One region of the Anaerobacillus sp. 1_MG-2023 genome, then DNA from elsewhere that is predicted to be linked to it. Evidence: a T-box and tRNA genes for the amino acid it is inferred to sense, from the RefSeq annotation. Region 1 holds a T-box; the other holds one or more tRNA genes.

Region 1 (10,770 bases):
AGGTTCTCTAATTTATTCTTGCAAATCTATTTTAAAAGCCTTATACTATTTTTCGTGAACTTCTTTTATAGCAATTTGGCATTGAAAACTACTTAAAGGGTTAGGACCTCATCGGACTAACTTTCCCCCGTGGTGGATTTTCGATACCGCATGCTAATCAATGCATGAGTAAATTTAAAGGGGGAATTTTGCTATGGATACAATGGGTCGTCACGTCATTGCTGAACTATGGGGCTGTGACATTGAAAAATTAAACAACATGAAATTTATTGAAGAAACGTTTGTTGAAGCTGCTCTGAAGTCTGGTGCTGAGGTTCGTGAAGTTGCATTTCATAAATTCGCTCCACAAGGTGTTAGTGGTGTTGTTATTATTTCTGAATCACACTTAACGATTCACAGTTTTCCTGAACATGGTTATGCAAGTATTGATGTATATACTTGTGGTGATCTTGATCCCAACGTTGCGGCTAACTATATTGCTGATGCTCTAGGTGCAGATTCACGAGAAAACATTGAACTTCCTCGAGGCATGGGTCCTGTGAAACCTAAAGTTAGAGAAGAACAGTCAGCGTTTACTTCATAATAATACAATGATTGAAAAGGGTGCTCAGTGCACTCTTTTTTTATATTCACTAATACGACATCTCGCTTTTCCTCACGGTCCTATTACTTTCAATGTGATTGATTTATCAGTCATTTATTGCTATTCTTAAAAAAAATAGAGGAGGACCTGGGGTGGGAATAAAAGAATTTTTTAGCAACCGTTCTGAAACTGGGGAGAGACATCCGAATGATGCACTTAAAACCCATTATTTTAAAGCGACAAAGGAACAGGCTTTTACAGAAGCAAAAGCCGTCCTTCAACAGCACTATAAAGGTGAAATCGTTACGAATTCTCCGGAGCGTGGAGAATTTGTTTTTCAAGTGAAAGGTCCTAAAAAGGCTCTTATTGTTGTAACAGTTGTCACGGTTCGTGCTTATAGAACTGCAGTCGATTTCTCTGTTTCAACAGAGACGCCTCTTCCGGTTGATTTTGGTTACAGTAAGAAAGTGATTGAAACCATTTATAATGATTTGAGAAAGAAACTTACGTTAATCGGAACAGGGATTTCTGAACAGTTTTAAGGGTAGGTGTGTCTTGACACATTTTATGCTAAAATAGTAGTAGAAATCTTGTTCGTTTAGTGGAGATGATCTTATGCGTTGTCCCAACTGCAATCACAATGGTACAAGGGTGCTTGATTCTCGGCCGGTTCACGAGGGCCGTTCGATTCGTAGGCGCCGTGAGTGTGAATCGTGTACGTATCGATTTACGACATTTGAAACAGTTGAAGAAATACCGCTTATAGTAGTGAAAAAAGAAGGAACTAGGGAAGAGTTTAGCAGGGATAAAATTCTTAGAGGTTTAATTAAAGCCTGTGAAAAAAGGCCTGTTCCACTTGAAACTCTAGAAACAATTGTTAATGAAATCGAACGTGATCTTCGTAATCAGGGAGCTTCCGAGATCAGTAGTGATGCTGTGGGAGAGCTTGTTATGGATCAGCTGGCAAAAGTTGATGAAGTTGCTTATGTTCGATTTGCTTCTGTCTATCGTCAGTTTAAAGATATTAATGTCTTTATCCGCGAATTAAAAGAATTAATTAACAGAGCAGAATAACAAAGGGGGAGCTTCGCGTAAGCTCTTTTTTTGTACGGTTTCAAAAATTATGAGGAATACAAAGGTGAAGCATATGCATTGGAAAGAACTTCTTCCTGTTGATACGCTTCAGATTGAAGCATCCGGAATTTTGCACGAGTATGATCGAAGAGTACTAACATTGTTATATCAACCTTTAATCGGGGCTCCGGCCTACAGTCTTTATATGACTCTCTGGAGTGCTCATGAGCAGCAGAATCATTTTGTTACAACAATGACTCATCATAATTTGCTACTTATGATGAGATGGGATTTGAAGAGAGTACTTGAAGAGAGACGTAAATTAGAAGGAATTGGCCTGTTGAAAACATATGTAAAAGACAGTGGAGATCCTAGACATTTTACTTATGAATTGCAAGCTCCTCTCACACCGGAACGCTTCTTCAATGATGGCGTACTGAATATTTATTTATTCAATCGATTAGGACGTAATCGATACAATGATCTAAAAAAGCATTTCACAGTGGAAAAGGCAGATCTAGCTGAGTATAGTGACGTGACTGCATCATTTAATGAAGTATACGATTCTCTTCACCCGTCTGAAATGACTGGTATGAGCGAAGTAGAAGAGGAAGTAACGATAGAGAAACGTGATGAAAATAAAGGCCTTGTTTTTACTTCTTCACAATTCGACTTCGATATGATGAAGCAGCACATTTCTGATATGATTGTCACTGAGAAAATGTTTACAGAGTCTGTTAAGAAAACGATTGAGCGACTTGCTTTTGTGTATAAAATTGAACCATATGAAATGGGCCGGATTGTAGAACAAGCCGCAATTCACCATGACGAACTTTCTGATGATCTATTGCGAAAGGAAGTAAGCAGTTGGTTCGCGCTTGAAAATCGTGGCAAAGTGCCTGCTCTCCAATATAGAAGTCAGCCTGTTTCTTTACAAGAGTTTCATAAGAAAGAACCCGAGACAGAAGAAGAGAAAGCGGCGCAGAGATATGAACAGATGACGCCATATGATATTCTTCAGCGGGCAGCTGAAGGGGGAAAACCTTCTGAAGCAGATATGAAGCTTGTGGAGCGAATAATGGATGAACAAAAGCTGACTCCTGGTGTTATGAATGTTTTACTTGATTTCATTCTAGAAACTCAGGATAAGAAGCTATCGAAGAATTATGTAGAAAAGTTTGCGAGTCACTGGGCAAGGGCGAGGGTAAAGACAGTAAGAGAAGCGATGAACCTTGCCATTAAAGAGCTTCAACAACCGGCCAAGAAAAAGACAGGCTCTTCCAATCGTGGGAAACCTGCCGCTAGAAAGGACAAAGTCCCGGAATGGATTTCAGATCAAAAAGAACCGGATATGTCTCATGAGGAGCGATCTGAGAAACAGGATCAGCTTAAAAAGATGCTAAGTAAATATAAGAAATAAGCGGGGTGAACAAGAATGGAATCAATCCAGGAATCATTTAACAAGATGCCAGGCAATAAGAAATTCCAGCAACAGTACCAAGAGATGAAGAAGGCTATTATGGCCGATGAAGATATTCGTGCATTTATTGAAGAGCATGACGAGGTCGATGACAAAATAATTGATAGAAGTCTTGCAAGACTATATGAATATACAACACAAGCAAAGCGATGTGAAGGATGCCCTGGTCTCTCGAACTGCATTAATATGATGGAGGGGTACGAGCCTGAGCTATTTATTAATCGTTCGGTGATTGATATTCGCTACAATCGTTGTCCAACAAGAATTGAAGATGATAAGAATAAAAAGCGTAATCAGATGATTCAAAGCTACTATATTCCGAAAGAAATTCTTCAGGCTACCTTCGCGGATTTGGATGATGAAGATCCTGTTAGAATTGAAGCGATTGGGACAGCGATTCAATATGTAGAAGATTTCGTTCCTGGTGAAACCACTAAAGGGCTTTATATTCATGGAGGTTTTGGGGTAGGGAAAACGTTTATTCTCGGGGCTATTGCAAACCAGCTGGCGAAAGAAAAAGGGGTTCGTTCTCAGTTTATTTATACTCCGGATTTCTTCCGTCAAATGAAAAGCGCCATTCAAGATCAATCTATTGATGAAAAGCTTGATTATTTAAAAGAAACACCGCTCTTGATACTTGATGATATTGGAGCGGAAAATATCTCAAGTTGGGTACGAGATGACATTCTTGGAGCTTTATTACAATATCGTATGACTGAGGGCTTACCAACTCTGTATTCATCTAACCTGGACTATGCTTTGCTTGAAGATCATCTAGCTTATTCCCATAAAAGTGGAATTGAAGAAACAAAAGCTAAGCGGATTATGGAGCGAATTAAGCACTTTACCACGCCTGTATTTTTAGAGGGTAAAAATAGACGAGTTTAAAGTCTTCCATTACGGAAGGCTTTTTTTTGTGGTTCTATACATCATTTCGCATACTCTGCCATATAGATTCTAATGAGAAGGTAGTGGACAGGAGGGAATGCGTTGGTTACGATAACATTTACTGATATAGATGACTTCCTATTTGTATTCGATCAATTGAACAAGTTCATTAAAATCGGTGACTCAGTCATTGTAAATGAAGAAGAGTTAAGTCTTTCTGTTGCGATAGGCCCATATGATACAAAACTGTGTTATCAGATTTCTCAATGCATTGCTAACTGTGTGAGTACCTTTTATGAGAAGCGTTGGATGGAACAGCTATTAACTTCAACGTATTATTATCAAGATAAAGATGAAATTGGTGAAATTACATCCATTGCTCGAAGTATTGGAGATGGGGATAAAGAAGACTATCCAGGTGCTCATCGCTATGCTAATCGAAGGGACGTACTCCTTCAGTCAACATTATCGTGTATTGAACAGGGTGGAACCATTTTGTTTGATTCTTTTTTAAGGTTTCGAACGGGTCCTTATCGTGCTTTGCTAAATGAATTGATTGGAGAGGCGATTGACGAATATAAACTTGAACAAGAATATCAAAACTTCGTTGAAGGTTTAAGAATTCTTTTGCGATCCAGGCAATCTCTTCAGAAAAAAGTAGTTCTTGTTTATGATAAAACGTATCAATTGTTTGATATGAATGGGTCACTATTAACTGGTATAGAAGGGAAGTTGGAAGATCTTCCTGTTGGGCTAACCATAGATGAGATAGATTCTGAAATTCTATTTCCCCTTCTGCTGCTTGCTCCAGAAGAAGTTTGTATTTACACGGATGATTCCGATGAGGGGCTCGTTCAAACAATCCGAAATGTTTTTGAAGAAAGGTTAAGTTTTTTTCCGTATCGTATGTCTAAACTATTTTTTTCAGGCAATCCTTAAAATAGGCTTGATTTTCATATGTACACTACTTATAATACCTACATACACGCATATACGTAATTGTTACGATAAGGACATGAGATGTGTTGTTAGCTTTCAGAGAGGGAAGGATTGGTGCGAACTTCCTAGCGAGACGAGCATACTTACCACCTTTGAACTCTGCCCTGGAAATGGGGTGGCGTTTCTGCTACGTTACAGCAGTCTGAGCCGTATAGGTTATTATCTTATGCGGGAAGCAGGGTGGAACCACGAGATCAACACTCGTCCCTTTTGGGATGGGTGTTTTTTATATGCAAAAAAAGGAGTGAAGAAGCATGGCTGAAATGGTAAAAATAACGTTTCCTGACGGTTCTGTAAAGGAATTTAATAAAGGGACAACAACGGAAGAGATTGCAAGCTCAATCAGCCCGGGCCTAAAGAAAAAGGCTCTTGCAGGAAAAGTGAATGGTGTTCTTTTTGATTTGAGACGCGAAATTGAAGAGGATGCTTCTATTGAAATTGTAACCCCTGAAAGTGAAGACGGTCTTGAAGTGCTTCGTCATAGTACAGCGCACCTGATGGCACAGGCAATTAAGCGCCTTTATAGTGATGTGAAACTAGGAGTAGGCCCGGTTATTGATAGTGGTTTTTACTATGATATTGACTGCCCTGTATCCATTACGCCTGAGGACCTGCCTAAGATTGAGAAAGAAATGAAGAAAATCATTAATGAAAATCTTGAAGTGAAGCACATCGTTGTAAGCCGCAGTGAAGCAGAGAAAATGTTTAAAGAGATTGGCGATGAGCTCAAATTAGAGCTATTAGAAGCTATTCCAGCTGACGAACAAGTGACAATTTATGAACAGGGTGAATTCTTTGACCTTTGCCGTGGACCACACGTTCCTTCTACTAGTAAGATTAAAGCCTTTAAATTACTTTCGATTGCAGGCGCTTATTGGCGTGGAGATAGCGAAAACCAGATGCTTCAACGCATTTATGGAACTGCTTTTCCAAAGCAATCTCAAGTTGAAGAATACCTTCATCTTTTAGAAGAAGCCAAAGAACGTGATCACCGCAAACTCGGTAAAGAACTTAAACTATTTACTATTTCCCAAGAAGTTGGACAGGGACTTCCGATTTGGTTGCCAAGAGGGGCGACTATTCGTCGGACGATTGAACGATATATTGTAGACCTTGAGGAACGTCTTGGTTATAACCATGTATATACACCTCATCTTGCAAATGTTGATCTATATAAAACGAGTGGTCACTGGGATCACTATCAGGATGATATGTACCCTCCGATGAAAATGGATGAAACAGAAGAACTGGTTCTTCGTCCAATGAATTGTCCGCATCATATGATGATTTATAAAAACGATCTAAAAAGCTATCGTAGTCTTCCATACCGCGTTGCAGAGCTTGGAACAATGCATCGATATGAAATGTCTGGTGCGCTAGCAGGTCTTCAGCGCGTACGTTCGATGACGTTAAACGACGCTCACATCTTCTGTCGTCCTGATCAAATCAAGCAAGAATTTATCGAAGTTGTCGAGCTTATCCAGGAAGTTTATAAAGACTTTAACATCAGTGACTACTCATTCCGTCTTTCTTATCGCGACCCAGCAGATAAGAAAAAGTATATCGACAATGATGAAATGTGGGAAAAAGCACAAAGAATGCTTAAAGAAGCAATGGATGACCTAAACGTCGAATATGTGGAAGCTGAAGGCGAAGCGGCATTTTATGGTCCGAAATTGGATGTTCAGGTGAAAACAGCTCTAGGTAAAGAGGAGACTCTTTCGACTGTTCAACTTGACTTCCTACTTCCAGAGCGATTTGATCTATCTTATATTGGTGAAGATGGCAACCACCATCGTCCAGTTGTTATTCATCGCGGCGTTGTTTCTACAATGGAACGCTTCGTAGCATTCTTAATTGAAGAATACAAAGGAGCATTTCCAACTTGGCTTTCACCTATCCAGGCGGAGATTATTCCGGTATCAGAAGTTCACTTAGAATATGCGAAGAGCGTTCAGAAAAAACTTCAGCGTGCAGGAATTCGTGTCGAGGTTGACGAACGCAATGAAAAGATTGGTTACAAAATCCGGGAAGCTCAAATGCAGAAAATTCCTTACATGCTCGTAGTAGGTGATAAAGAGGTGGAAGGTGAAGCGGTTAACGTACGCCGCTACAGCCAGCAGGATTCTGAGACTGTTTCATTGAATGATTTCACAGCTAGAATCGAAGAAGAAATTAAACTGAAGAAGTAATGTAAGACCGGCATAATTGCCGGTCTTTTATTAATATAGAAAAGAAATTTACAAAAAACACTTGTCACAAAGGGAAAGATTCGTTATGATAATCAAGTGCACTTCGAACGAATCTTATCACCTTGACATACATTTGGTCAGCATGGTATACTGTCTTAGGTAATTAAATATCGGAAACAAAGCAAGCAGAAGCGCCCGCTTCTCACCTGATTGACGCCGTAACTGGTAGTTTGCAGGTACACTGTTCTTATAATTGTGTAATGTGTGGGTGCCGTATGCGCCGACGCTTTTTTTATGCTTTGAACCGGATATAAACCATTTAATGACATCATGTTAGATGATCATCATCGAACAATAACCATGGAGGTGGCTGATTATTAGTAGAGATATGAACGTCAATGAGGGCATTCGTGCTCGGGAAGTACGTCTAGTTGGTGCAGACGGAAACCAAATTGGTGTGAAATCCAAATCTGAGGCATTAGATATGGCTCGTAATGCAAATCTTGATCTTGTAATGGTTGCTCCAAACGCGAAACCTCCTGTTTGTCGCATTATGGACTACGGAAAGTTCCGCTATGAGCAGCAGAAGAAAGAGAAAGAAGCGCGTAAGAAACAAAAGATCATTACCGTTAAAGAAGTTCGCTTGAGCCCGAACATTGAAGAACACGACTTCAATACGAAGCTTCGTAATGCACGTAAGTTTCTTGAAAAAGGCGACAAAGTGAAAGCATCGATCCGTTTCCGCGGACGTATGATTACACACTCTGATATCGGTAAAAAGGTGCTTGAGCACCTAGCAGAAGATTGCAAAGATATTGCAACTGTTGAGTCCAAACCAAAAATGGAAGGACGCAGCATGTTCCTAATCTTGGCACCTATCGCAGAAAAGTAATTCTTGAAGGAGGAACTCACTCATGCCAAAAATGAAATCTCACCGTGGAGCTTCAAAACGGTTTAAGAAAACTGGATCAGGTAAACTTAAGCGCAGCCGTGCTTACACTAGCCATATGTTCGGTAACAAGTCTCAAAAGCAGAAGCGTAAGCTTCGTAAAGCTTCTCTTGTTTCCGCAGGTGACTTCAAGCGCATTAAGACTTTAATCTACAATAAGAAGTAATCGGTTATTATATTATTTAGACACAGAAATTAGGAGGGGTTTAGTATGCCAAGAGTAAAAGGTGGCTACGTAACACGTCGTAGACGTAAAAGAACGTTAAAACTCGCAAAAGGATATTACGGATCTAAGTCTTTGCTTTTCAAAGTTGCTAATCAGCAAGTTATGAAATCAAACATGTACGCTTACCGTGACCGTCGTCAGAAAAAACGCGACTTCCGTAAGCTTTGGATCACTCGTATCAACGCGGCAGCTCGTTTGAACGGTCTTTCTTACAGCCGTTTGATGTTTGGTCTTAAAACAGCTGGTATCGACATCAACCGTAAAATGCTTGCAGAACTAGCGGTAAATGACGAAAAAGCATTTGCTGAACTAGCTTCAAAAGCAAAAGAAAACTTGAAATAAGTTCTTTAAAACCATCCTCACATGTTGAGGATGGTTTTTTTGTAAGCTATGTTACTTATATCATTGTTTCTCAATTTTGTCTCACAAAGCGTAATTGAGTCAAAATCAACAGCGCTCATTAACATAGCCTTTTTGAAAAAGGTTTTAATAGAGGAGAGAGTAAGTGTTGGATGGTTTAATTGTATTAGGAATATATTTGGCGATCATCAATAGTTGGAGTTTCATAGCTATGGGGGTCGATAAGCGTAGAGCGCAAAATCGAAAGCGAAGAATTCCCGAAAAGACGCTATGGTTTTTATTTTTCTTTGGAGGAAGCTTCGGAGGTTTAACTGGAATGAAGAATTTTAGGCATAAAACCAAACACAAGCAATTTGTGTATGGCATCCCCGCTCTATTAGCTCTTCATCTCGTGCTCCTTGTTATCTATGCATACATCTATATGTAGAAAAAACGCCGAATGGGCGTTTTTTTTATTTAGAGTATTGTTCTTTTTATTCATAAGACGAACTTGTTTTCAATTAGGATTCATTTTGCTTAAGGTACCTTTTGTCTTTCAAAAATAGGCGCCAGAAGTAGATGAATCCTGGGGTTAAAATAAAGAAGGCTACAATGTAGGTGACGATTAATGCTCTAAATGTAGCGGGGTCTGTGAATCCAGTTTCAATCGTTACATTTGGGTATACGATATAAGGTAAATGAGCTGAACCATAAGCATAACTAGCAAGTAAATATTGTGTAACGATACTTACCATCGCAAGCCTCGGAATACCGACACCTGTTTTTCTAGGAATAAAGAGAGCGAGATATCCGATTGCAAAGGTTGTGATAGAACCAATTAACCACGGTACGTAGTCCATTAAATTGTCATAAAGCCATGGAGCTTCCGTTCGAATAGTGAGAACGAGTAAACCCGCCATCGCTAGTGAGATTGGACCGACAAGAATAGCATCCCTTCTGTAAGTTTGATAAGCTTCTTCATCTCCTGATACGTTAGAGTAATCAGAAAGCAGCAGAGAAGATAGAAAGAGCGTGCTTGAGATGGCGAAGGCCATGAAAGCATAAACACTTGGACTTGTAAATAATTCAACCAATAAAAGACGTTCTATCCCGTTTGATGTTTGGATAAATCCGCCATGCGTAATAGGTAACACGCAAATCAAAAGAGCTGGAATAAGAAAACCAGTTATTCCTGATATCAAGGTTAAGAGGCGTTTGTAATTTGAAGAAGCAGAATGAGAAAATACAAGAAACGCACTCCTAAGGGCAAGTAATAGTATAATCAAACTCCCTGGAATGAGAAGGACAGTACCGAGGGTAAATGTTGCTCCAGGGAAAAAGCTGAAAAGAGCTACGACGATGGCAACGATAAATACATTTGTTACTTCCCAAGATGGAGATAAATAACGATTTGCAATATTTGTCGCTTTCGTGTTGTTTTTATTTAAATAGATCATGGACCAAAAACCAGCACCGAAATCGATTGTGGCCATAACCGCATAAATAAAAACAAGACCCCATATTAATGTGATAGCGTAAAATGCTTCTGACATGTGGTTCACCTCTTATTCTTTTTGAACGGTATAGGCAGGTGCCTACTGATCGAGTTCCTCGCTAATCGGGTTACGATTGAAATAGTAGCGAAGGACGAGGACTGTTGAGATCATTAAAATGATATACACAATGAGAAAGAGAACAAAGAGCAGGCCGATATTTCCTGAAGTCGTGACTGCTTCTTCCGTTTTCATAACGTGATAGATAATCCAGGGCTGTCTGCCGGTACAGGCGAATATCCATCCGAATTCAATTGCTGTAATGGCGAGCGGACCTGCAGCAATAAATGCCCACATAAGCCAGCGTGGAAATTCTTTTCGTTTAAGGATTTTGTACCAAGTAAATCCAACAATAGACAATAGCATGAGTAGGGAACCAATCCCGACCATTGAATTGAACAAGGTATGAACAAATAGTGGTGGCCACTCTTCTTCAGGCCATTCTTCAAGACCGAGTACTTCCGTATCAAATGAGTCATCGGATAGA
Region 2 (10,770 bases), on a different contig from region 1:
AAGCGCAAGGCCAAGGCCTGCGCTTTTTCTTCTTACATACTCCAGTCTATAAAGGCGTTTCCTTCGAGGAAACGCTCACAATCCATAGCCGCCATACACCCTGTACCTGCTGCTGTGATCGCTTGACGGTAAGTAAAATCCTGTACATCTCCACAAGCAAACACGCCAGGGACGTTCGTTTTTGTCGTTCCTGGTTCTACTTGAACGTAACCTTTATCATCCATATTAATTTTACCCTCGAGAAAATCAGTGTTTGGACGATGGCCAATTGCAACAAATATGCCGTCTGTCTTAACGAACTCCTCTTCTCCCGTATCACTATTCTTTACTTTAATCCCGCTTACTTTATTGTTTTCTGCCACAACCTCTAGCGGGGAAGCATTCAGCTTCCAGCTTATTTTTTCATTGGAACGAGCACGCTCTTGCATTATTTTTGATGCGCGAAGTTCTTTCCTCCTATGAAGAACAGTAACTTCTGAAGCGAATTTCGTTAAGAAAGTCGCTTCTTCCATAGCCGAGTCTCCTCCACCAATCACAACGATTTTTTTACCACGGAAGAAAAAGCCGTCACACGTTGCACATGTACTCACGCCTCGACCCATGTTCTCTGATTCTCCTGGTATACCTAGAAGCTTTGCTGAAGCACCAGTCGAAATCAAAACAGACTCCGCCATAATATCCCCGAGTGTATCTGTTTTTAATTTAAATGGACGCTCACTAAAATCAATATCCTTCACCCATCCACGCTCAATTGTAGCGCCAAACCTAAGCGCCTGCTTCTTCATATTTTCCATCAATTCTGGACCGAGAACGCCATCTGGAAAACCGGGAAAGTTCTCAACATCTGTTGTTAACGTAAGCTGACCACCAGGTTCCGGTCCCTCAATGACGAGCGGCTCCATATTAGCCCTCGCAAGATAAATGGCTGCTGTTAAACCCGCTGGTCCTGTTCCTACAATAACTGCTTTATGCATAATGACCCTCCTCTATCGACTTCATTATGTTATTTTTCCTAATTATATAGAAATAAACCCTTCTCTTACAAATTATATGGTTATCCATCAATTTGTTTCTTGATCTTATGCAAATGGTTGTTCATTTTCACACCTTCTTGATAGAATAGAAACAGTCTTGTAATAGTAAGGAAAACCCGAGGTGAATAAAAGATGAATCCAATAGTTGAATTCTGCATGAGTAATCTTTCGAGCGGTTCACATAAAGCAATGGAAAAACTAGAAAAAGATACAGATCTTGATGTGCTCGAATATTCTTGTCTTGGTCACTGCACACTTTGTAGCCAGGATATTTACTGTCTCGTTAACGGCGAGCGCGTTACTGCCGAAACGCCCGATGAGCTAGTTGATAACGTCTACCAGTTTATCGAAGAAAATCCGATGTTTTAAACGAATATGGACATACTATTAAGTGAATCCAATTAGAGGAGGAGCTTACATGAAAAATCGAAACGCGTATGATCCGAAAGCCGGTGTGCAAGGTGAAAAAGAAGGCGAAGACGCTCTTCTTATAAATAAGAAAAGAGGCCCGCAAAATGCGCGCCCTAAAAAAAAGTAAAAGCCGCTTAATGCGGCTTTTTATTATGCAATGCGAAACCGAAAAGTAAACCAGAAGTCTTCATTGAGGGAGATGCCGGTAGCAATAATATGCTGCTCTCCTTCATCATCAAGCGTAATCCAGCTATGATGCTCATCTTTATAAACTGGGTAGAAATGACCTTCCTTAAATAATTTACGATTCAATACATTCTCTGAGCCGGTTAAAGGCTCTTCTTCGAAAACATCTCTAATACATTGTACAAGTTCCATCTATGTTGTGATCCTCCCTTAATCTCCAACCAAAAACACCCCGCGCACCTCTCTTACGAGAGCCACTTAGGCGGAGTGTTTTTATCCCAATAAATCTTACCTACTTCATAATGTTCTTCAAAATCATCATTCGCTGCATGGTAATGAAAATTAAACCAATAGCCATCTTGTGGGGGGTGATCTCTTCTCACATGGAAACGCAATAAGTCTTCCCCGCTCTGTTCATTATACACATGAAGAATGCGTTCTCCGTATCCACCAGAAGGGTTGTCCGTCAAACGAAGTGACCTTAACGTATCCTCATCCAGATTTTCCACTGAGGTAGCGATCGCTTCTGTCATTTTAGGTACAATTGCATCTCGATACTCGTTACCGACTCGAGTTGAGATCGTTTCACCGAATTTTGTTAGCCCGAGTTGCTCAGATTGATTGCTTGCATAGCTTACAAAATGCGTCAGTAGTTCAGAAGAAGAAGCGTCCTGAGCTATGATGGGCCAATCATACTGATCAACAACAGGCTCTATCGCCTTATCAGGCTCGTCCCTCGACTCAATAAGAAGATGGTTTTCTTCTTGATAATTCTCTGATGCCTCTGTTTTGTCATCTGCTAGATATCCAGTAGGAATCACAGTTCCAAGCGTAACAACAGCAACAAATGCTACAAATAACTTTCTCATCCAAAGAGGGAATTTCATTATGTGCACCTGACTTTCGAAGATCAATAGTTAGTATTATTCTCGCATGATCTTCTCAAAAAAGCCAGATGTTTAGACGATTTTTCATTAATTTTCATTTGGCTAAGTTAAAGAAGCTTTTCATTTAAAAGGCCCTTTTATAAAAATTGTTGCTTTCGAAACAATTGTTGAATTAAACTCTAAACTTCCTTGATTGAAGCGAAAATTCACCTACTATAGCAACAACGTCTACGAAAAGAGCCTTTAAAAAAGAGCGCTTCATGTAAGCGCCCTATCTATTAACAAGTAAACATATCAATTCTTCTGAGACTTATGCCTGTATATACCCACCTTCTACCGGTCCAGCGAAACCCCGAAACAGAAGTACGCCCTACATATACTGGCCAAAACCAAAATGAATTGCCGCCCCTCATCCAAATATAAGTAAACCGATACATACACCTTCTAATTGATCCTGGATCTACAGCAAATGTTCCAGCTTGTGCTGACTGCGGTCTAGGAGGCGGTGATGCTGGTGGGCTCGAAGTTGGAGCTACCGGTTGCTGACGATAGGCATCTGTGTTGTCATAATGATAAGCAATATGCTCATGTTCTTCATAATACATTCGGTCCATCCCCTCTCTTATACAGTCACTGTATGCTGTATTCTGATAAGACGTACCGAATTGAAAACAACAAAAAAAGCACCTCTTTGAGTATGCTTGAGCCAATAAAATTTATGAAAATTTAGTTGGTGACCCGTACGGGAATCGAACCCGTGATACCGCCGTGAAAGGGCGGTGTCTTAACCGCTTGACCAACGGGCCAACAAAATGGAGCGGGTGATGGGGATCGAACCCACGACATCAGCTTGGAAGGCTGAGGTTTTACCACTAAACTACACCCGCAAAGATGGAGGAGGAAGAGGGATTCGAACCCCCGCGGGCGACTAAGCCCCTGTCGGTTTTCAAGACCGATCCCTTCAGCCAGACTTGGGTATTCCTCCAAAAACATGAATATATATATGGTGGAGCCTAGCGGGATCGAACCGCTGACCTCCTGCGTGCAAGGCAGGCGCTCTCCCAGCTGAGCTAAGGCCCCAAGATGGTGCGCCCGAGAGAAGTCGAATCCCTAACCTTCTGATCCGTAGTCAGACGCTCTATCCAATTGAGCTACGGGCGCATATTCTATGGTGCGGGTGAAGGGACTTGAACCCCCACGTCGTAAGACACTAGATCCTAAGTCTAGCGCGTCTGCCAATTCCGCCACACCCGCATGTGTGGTGCCGGCCAGAGGACTTGAACCCCCAACCTACTGATTACAAGTCAGTTGCTCTACCAATTGAGCTAGGCCGGCATAATTTAATGAAACTCATCAAAAATAAATGGTGGAGGATGACGGGCTCGAACCGCCGACCCTCTGCTTGTAAGGCAGATGCTCTCCCAGCTGAGCTAATCCTCCGTTAAACAGCGACTTCATTATTATACAATATCATCTTTTGTCTCGTCAACACTTTTTTTAATGTGTTTTTTCAAGGACAAGACTTATCTTATCACCGACTCGAAAAAAACACAACCCTTTTTCACAAAAAAATAATCCCCATAGTTAAGCACTCCATTTTTCACATAGAAAAAGCAGGGAGCGCTCTCCCCTGCTTATACTGGCGTTTGAATAAGTGGTTTTTTCTTTTTATTTTGGCGGAGTATTGGTCTTTTTTTAGTCACCATTTCAGAATCATATTTTCGGTACTCTTTCATGTCGCTTGATTCCCGCAAAAGCTGATCTTCAACATAGTGACGCTTTCTTTTCAAAAAAACCCCTCCTCATAAGTAATAACTCTCATTACCCTATTTTTCTGTTGTTAAACCCGAATCTTTTTTCACCATCGATCTATTGGCAAAAGTTACAGGTAACACATAATTTATTCACTTGGAGCGCAATTATGCTTCTTCAAGATTAAATTGGTAGTAATTTTCGTGATCTTCTCCTGACCTCTCAACAAAAGTAACTTCTCCATTTTGTGAAACCATAATAACAGTTTGCGCCCTCGTTCCGTAATGATCCGACTTAATAAAAACAGGTGAAAGCATCCTTTCCCATTCGATCGGCACGCCTGTCTGTGGTAATAGATAATCAGGTGCAGGCTCAGCGTGAGAAAGCATTTCAAAAAGACGATTCTGATCGAGGTTCTTTTCTGCACTTAAATAGTGTTTCAATTCTTCTTTAAGCTGCTCAACCTTTGGCCAGCTCGTATTCAGTAAGTGATTACTAACAGCGTGAACACCGTTCTCTAGTTTTGAAATTTGATCCTGCCGATTTGAATAATAATAAAGGCTCTTAAAATCTCCTATGATTAAATTAAATCCATTGTACTGATCTTTCTTTTGTCGAACCATTTCTAAGTATGATAATGGGGATTGATGATCACGTAAGTAATCGGCCGTTAGATCACCCCTTGATAGACTTTTAGGCTGCTCATTCGCTTCTCGATAGTTCGTAAGGGCTGCAATTCTTCCGTTTGTTGTAACCCCTAGCCATGTTCCCATAGCCTTTAAATCACGCCCCGCAAGTAGTTCTGGTACATCTCTCCAATAGTTCGCAGGTTTTGTTGGACGCTCGTAGAATTCATCTCGGTTGGCTACGAGTATAAATGGGTATGTAGGATGAACATTTTGAGCTACAGCAATTAAGCACATCTTAACGCGCCTCCTCTCTTGTTTCAATGTAAGAAAAAACGCAGCGTTAGCCGCTGCGTTACGATTGGATCATACGAACTTCTTCTTCACATGCAGAAGAACAATAATGGTTATACTCCTCTTTGCAAGAATCACAGACGATATGAAGCTTGTCACACTGTACATTAGCACAATTGATATAAGTATCTGCTGGATCCTCACAATGGTAGCATTTCCCTACAACTGTATCTTCATCGGTACGGTTTACATTAACAGCAAGACGATCATCAAATACAAAGCACTTGCCATCAAAATATTTCCCTTGTACCTCCGGGTCTTTACCATACGTTACAATTCCTCCATGAAGCTGTGAAACGTCGGAAAAACCTTTTTTCATTAAGTAACCAGAAAATTTCTCACAGCGAATTCCACCTGTACAATAAGTTAATACTTTCTTATCTTTTTGGTCCGAAAGATTTTGTTCAATCCAGTCCGGAAGATCTCGAAAAGCCTTTATATCAGGACGAATTGCATTGCGAAAATGACCAATATCGTACTCATAGTCATTTCGTGCATCGATAACAATTACATCATCATCTTCTAATGCTTCCATAAATTCCTTTGGCTCAAGATAATTCCCGGTTATTTCTTTCGGGTTTACATCTTCCTCAAGCTTTAGTGAAACGATTTCTTCGCGCGGACGTACGTGCATCTTTTTAAAAGCATGACCTTCTGTTTCATCAATTTTGAAAACCATATCACGAAAGCGTTCATCTGCTTTTAGTACGTCCATGTAGCGCTCAGTATCCTCAACGGTTCCTGAAACCGTGCCATTAATACCCTCTTTGCCTACAAGGACTCGACCTTTTAAATTGAGTGATTGACAATACTTAAGATGCTTTCGAGCAAAATAATCCGGATCTTCTATTTCTACATATTGATAATATAACAGCACTTGATATGCTGAAGCTTCTGATTGCAAATCAAAAACCACCCTTTACGTCTTCTTCAATCAAGCTCTAAACCAAGAGCCTAAATCAATACTATATCTTACCGGATTCGAAGTCTGATGTAAAGAAGATTACCTTGATGGGAAGTAGTCGTCTTTAAGCTTTTCGATTTCGATAAGAGATGCTTCGGCCCATCTTCCGCCTTCGTGCTTGAGCTCTGCGGATTGTGTTTCAAGTGCTTCCTTCAGTGAATCGTTATAATTAGGAACATTTCCTTCGTAATGGTTAATGGCTGACATTGGAACGAGCGCTTTCTCGAATTGGGCTAACGCTTTTCGCTGGTGAAAAAGAGGAACATCGAGCTGTTTGGGATTGTGAAGGTCTCCCTGAGTTGGATGCTTGATGACTGCAAGAACCTTAATCACAGCTTTGGGGGACTTCATATCAACGACTTCTCCAATATATCTCCCCGTTTTATAACCTGCCGTTACTATTTCTCCTGGCTGAAACGTTTTTTTCTCTGACATAGTCGCTTCACTCCTTCATCTAACTGTGTGTACACGTCGATGATATCATAAAATCCTCCTTTATCAGGAGGATTTTATCTTGTGAAGACATGTTTTCCAATCTCTTTGATTATATGTCTTGTACGAATCCAATCGTCTGTTGCAATATCAGGATTGTAATAAAACAAAGCTCCTGAGCTTGGGTCTCTACCACTAAGGGCCGCATAGACAGCCTTATATGATTCTGCTCCTGGCTTTTGATCATATTGACCGTCAGATACTGCAGTATAAGCACCACTTTCAAAAATCACTTCTTTAATGCTATTTGGAAATCTTGCAGAAAGTGTTCGATTGACTGTTACAGCAGCTACTGCTACTTTCCCTTCAAACGATTCACCTCTTGCTTCTCCATTAACCAGCTTGGCCAACATTTCAATTTCTTCTACAGAATAGTTCGATACAGTAAATTGATCCTTTGTTACTTTCTTAACATCATTCATATTTTTTACAGGAAGGTTAAGCAGTAAGGCCACCTCCTGTTTGGTTTCAGGTTCAGATAAAGTTTCATTTAACACAACTTCTTCATTGATCTCATTCTCAATCTTAGGCTTTACTTTCATCAATGATACGGCCGCTACCTGATGAGTTTGTGCAGAAAACAGAGCAAAAAAGAGGCTCATCATCATCATAGCAATGATCGTTTTGTTCATATATCTCATCCTTTCAGTAGCTTTTTGCCACGCCATAAAGGATAGAGGAAGGACAGATCCCTTTCAATAGGGAGTCACAGGGATGTCTTCCACATATGAGAACAAAAAGAAACTCCTTCCAAAAGGGAAGGAGTAAGATAATTAGTCTTGAAATTGCTTCATTGCAAGAACTTGTAGCGATAATTCATCACTCGGAGGATTGTGAAGCCCCGCTCTCACGTCTCGATAAAGTCGTTCCAGATGATTCTTCTTCATTAAGCTTCGTGCTCCTACAATACGCATTGAAAGATCAACAACTTCCAGTGCAGCATTCATTGCTTGCGTTTTGGCAGCGAAAAGCTGTCCCTGCATGTTCATCCGATCTTCTGGGTAACGATCCCACTGCTCTGCAACCGAATATAGAAAATGACGTGCTGCCATTAATGAAAGTCCAATTCTTCCAAATTTATCTTGAATGTGCGGTACATCTTTCAGTGGCACATCAAGTGTGTTCGGTTGGTAAGAAGACACAAATTGAACTGCCTCTTCCCGTGCTGCCTCTGCTATCCCCATGTATACAGCGGGAATATGGAGCAACCAGGCCGGAGGTAATGAAGCTGTTTTTCGATTTTTATCATAAGTTTCAAGGAGCGCATTAGAAGGAACAAATACGTCAGTCAATACAAGGTCATCACTACGGGTACCTCTCATGCCTAGCACATCCCAAGTCCCTTCAAGTTCTACACCTTCTTCACTCATAGACACTAAGAAATCTGTAGGGACGCCTTCGCACGTTGCTTTGACAATCACTTGATTAAGGTGAGGACTTAATGTTGTAAATGTTTTTCGACCAGTTATTTTATATCCTCCCTCGACCGCAGTCGCGATCGTTGCAGGCATACCACCTCGAGTTGGATCACCTGTCTCCTCTTCTGTTTGAGCTCGATTTATGAGCGTACCATCCACAACATGACGACAAAGCCTTTCATAGGTTGAAGCATTCCACGGCCTTCGATCGCTTAAATCTTTTAGTACTCCCAGATGCCAGCCGAGTGATAGCGCACCAGACCCTTCTCCTTTACCAAGCTCTTCCTGAACAAGAACAAGCTCATAGAGAGAAAGACCACCACCTCCAAATTCTTCTGGGATTGTAAGTGAAGTAAAGCCTGATTCTTTCATACTTGCTATAATGGAATCAGGAATATACGCTTCCTGATCAATATGTTTGGCGCTCTCTTTAAGTTCTGCTCGATGTTTATTAGCTAATTCGAGCAGCTTATAATCACGCTCATTTCGAACAAATTTATCAATCATTCTAAGACACCCTCTTTCATCAAAGTCATTAATCTATCATCAAGATGATGAAATATTCAGAAGTTCATCAATACGCTCCTGTTCAAATCCAATAATGACTTCGCCGTCGATGACAATCGTTGGGGTAGACATAGAACCATGATCATGAATCAATTCATTGCGCGCAGCAACGTTTTCTTTTATGTTTAGTAGCTCATATTTTACTTCATGCATTTGAAAATAATTTTTCACAAATTCACATGGTGGACATGCCGGTTGTGTATATAATTTGACTTTTTTCATTTTGTTCACTTCCTATCACTAATTTACAAGTAATTCCGTTTAAAACATACCACCCTACTTTGCATCTTTCAACTATTTCATTTAGGTGAGTTTGCTCGATTCACTCAAAGGGAATTGTTTTGCTGAAGGTGTTTTGAAACTTTTCACGAAATCTATTCGTATAGAATGATAGAAGAATAATTTAACGAATTCATTCAATTGAAGGAGTGACATATATGAGTAATCAACCTGAGAAAATTAACTCACAACGTGAAAAGGCTGAAGAGATCATTCAAAGCTTTTATCATGAAGACGATACAGATAAGATTCTCCAGACATTATCAGGACTTGGTGAAGATGCCCAGCGCAACGCTGGGGAATCCCTTGAAGCATTGAAGCGTCCTGTAAAGGGAATGATTGACCAACCGAATAACGACTTACCTGATAACTTACACAAACTCAGAGAGCATGTCTCAGACTTAGAGCCCTCTTATTTGCAAAAGAGTAAATTCAATAAACTTCTAAATCGAGTAATGGGGCGAAACGAAGTCGAGCAATATGCGAAGAAATACAAAACGGTCGAATCCCAAGTAGAAGTTATTGTTGAATCACTTTTAACTGGTAAAGATAAGCTACAAGAAGATAATGTCATGTTAAAAGAACTAAAGGATGTAGCAAAAGACCGCATTGTCGGACTGGAAGATCAGATGGAGCTAGGTCAGACGCTTATGACGATGCTTGACGAGGAAGCCGCTAAAGATGAATGGAAAGAGAACCCTCTTCCCCTACAAAAAGCTCAACAAAAAGTCGTTAGCCGAGTGAAAAATATGTCACAGGCTGTCATGGTCTTAAGACAATCCATGGCATCGGTTGATTTGATCATGGAAAACAACGAAAAGCTAGAAGAAGCTATTTTTAATGCAGTGACTATGACCAAAAACATCATTACCGTAACAGCATCCATCCAGCTAGCTCTCGGAAACCAACAAAAAGTGATTTCAGCTGTACAAAATGTGAATCAGGCAACCGAATCGATGCTTCTGAAAAATGCTGAGATGCTGAAACAAAATACAGAAGAAACGGTTAAAACACTTGAAAAGCCAGCAATTGCGATTGAATCCTTCCGCAAAGCTTATCAAGATGTGTTTGAAGCGATTGATTTAACAGAAAAATCAAACGTACGTATTATCGATAGTGGGAAGAAGTTTATAACCGAAATGGATCAATTAAATAAAGAAATGAAATCCAAATTAGATAGCTCAACAGAGAGGCAAAAACAGCTCTCTGAGGCAGCCGATCGACTTTGACGATAGGAGGTAATGGCATGGGGCTTTTCCATTCTTCTGAACCCCAGTGGCTTGAAAAGCTTTTACCACCGCAATTTAAAACGGTGGAAGCATCACTTCTTCAGGATGCTAGCACCACAAGCTTCCTTTCATATGCTGAACAATTGTTAGATGAATTTATAGATAAACTCGATCCTTCGGAGAATAAGCCACAAAAATGGAAGCGTACTGAGAGAGGTTTTACGATTTATTTAAAAATCAGACGAAATCTCATCCTTTTCTCCGGGTATGATAGTCAAAAAAACAGATCGTCAACACCTAAGAAGTTTTTTATCCAATGGGAACGACAAATCATTGAGAAAAAAGACGCAGGTAAATGCAAACAAGGTACGATTCTCATAAATGATCGAGGTCGAATCATCAAACGCAGTATAAAACGATCGCCATTTTTCATAGGAATTTTTCAACGAATGAAGCTTTTAGATTTAGCGTTACTAGGATCAATTGCTTCCCAATCAAAAACAGAAGCAATTGATCCCATCTTGAAGGAACAGATTAATCAGCTTGAACGAATTTCGACACATTCGTTAAT

What was found. The T-box of region 1 lies ahead of thrS (threonine--tRNA ligase). A T-box ahead of a tRNA ligase gene usually reads a tRNA of that ligase, here a tRNA-Thr.
Positions count from the first base shown of each region.
Region 2: it encodes a tRNA-Thr, which carries the amino acid that the T-box ahead of thrS (threonine--tRNA ligase) is inferred to sense. The anticodon was not compared.

Region 1 is NZ_JAUORD010000004.1:186,149-196,918, reverse strand. It holds gene speD (adenosylmethionine decarboxylase) at 194-583, shown strand; gene Q4550_RS09505 (cytosolic protein) at 736-1,125, shown strand; gene nrdR (transcriptional regulator NrdR) at 1,199-1,657, shown strand; gene Q4550_RS09495 (replication initiation and membrane attachment family protein) at 1,731-3,077, shown strand; gene dnaI (primosomal protein DnaI) at 3,093-4,025, shown strand; gene Q4550_RS09485 (putative sporulation protein YtxC) at 4,128-4,964, shown strand; T-box leader at 5,021-5,236, shown strand; gene thrS (threonine--tRNA ligase) at 5,279-7,216, shown strand; ribosomal protein L20 leader region at 7,394-7,515, shown strand; gene infC (translation initiation factor IF-3) at 7,605-8,108, shown strand; gene rpmI (50S ribosomal protein L35) at 8,131-8,331, shown strand; gene rplT (50S ribosomal protein L20) at 8,377-8,733, shown strand; gene Q4550_RS09460 (DUF1294 domain-containing protein) at 8,897-9,178, shown strand; gene Q4550_RS09455 (cytochrome d ubiquinol oxidase subunit II) at 9,252-10,292, opposite strand; gene Q4550_RS09450 (cytochrome ubiquinol oxidase subunit I) at 10,326-10,770, opposite strand, start outside.
Region 2 is NZ_JAUORD010000003.1:295,532-306,301, reverse strand. It holds gene trxB (thioredoxin-disulfide reductase) at 33-974, opposite strand; gene Q4550_RS07965 (YuzB family protein) at 1,167-1,403, shown strand; gene Q4550_RS07960 (hypothetical protein) at 1,596-1,823, opposite strand; gene Q4550_RS07955 (YpjP family protein) at 1,877-2,518, opposite strand; gene Q4550_RS07950 (transporter) at 2,797-3,123, opposite strand; tRNA gene Q4550_RS07945 (tRNA-Glu) at 3,250-3,324, opposite strand; tRNA gene Q4550_RS07940 (tRNA-Gly) at 3,332-3,405, opposite strand; tRNA gene Q4550_RS07935 (tRNA-Ser) at 3,411-3,503, opposite strand; tRNA gene Q4550_RS07930 (tRNA-Ala) at 3,523-3,598, opposite strand; tRNA gene Q4550_RS07925 (tRNA-Arg) at 3,603-3,679, opposite strand; tRNA gene Q4550_RS07920 (tRNA-Leu) at 3,688-3,772, opposite strand; tRNA gene Q4550_RS07915 (tRNA-Thr) at 3,778-3,853, opposite strand; tRNA gene Q4550_RS07910 (tRNA-Val) at 3,883-3,958, opposite strand; gene Q4550_RS07905 (hypothetical protein) at 4,153-4,308, opposite strand; gene Q4550_RS07900 (NRDE family protein) at 4,438-5,193, opposite strand; gene trhO (oxygen-dependent tRNA uridine(34) hydroxylase TrhO) at 5,252-6,154, opposite strand; gene kapB (kinase-associated lipoprotein KapB) at 6,254-6,649, opposite strand; gene Q4550_RS07885 (cell wall hydrolase) at 6,724-7,338, opposite strand; gene Q4550_RS07880 (acyl-CoA dehydrogenase family protein) at 7,480-8,631, opposite strand; gene Q4550_RS07875 (glutaredoxin domain-containing protein) at 8,671-8,913, opposite strand; gene Q4550_RS07870 (toxic anion resistance protein) at 9,129-10,199, shown strand; gene Q4550_RS07865 (hypothetical protein) at 10,217-10,770, shown strand, end outside.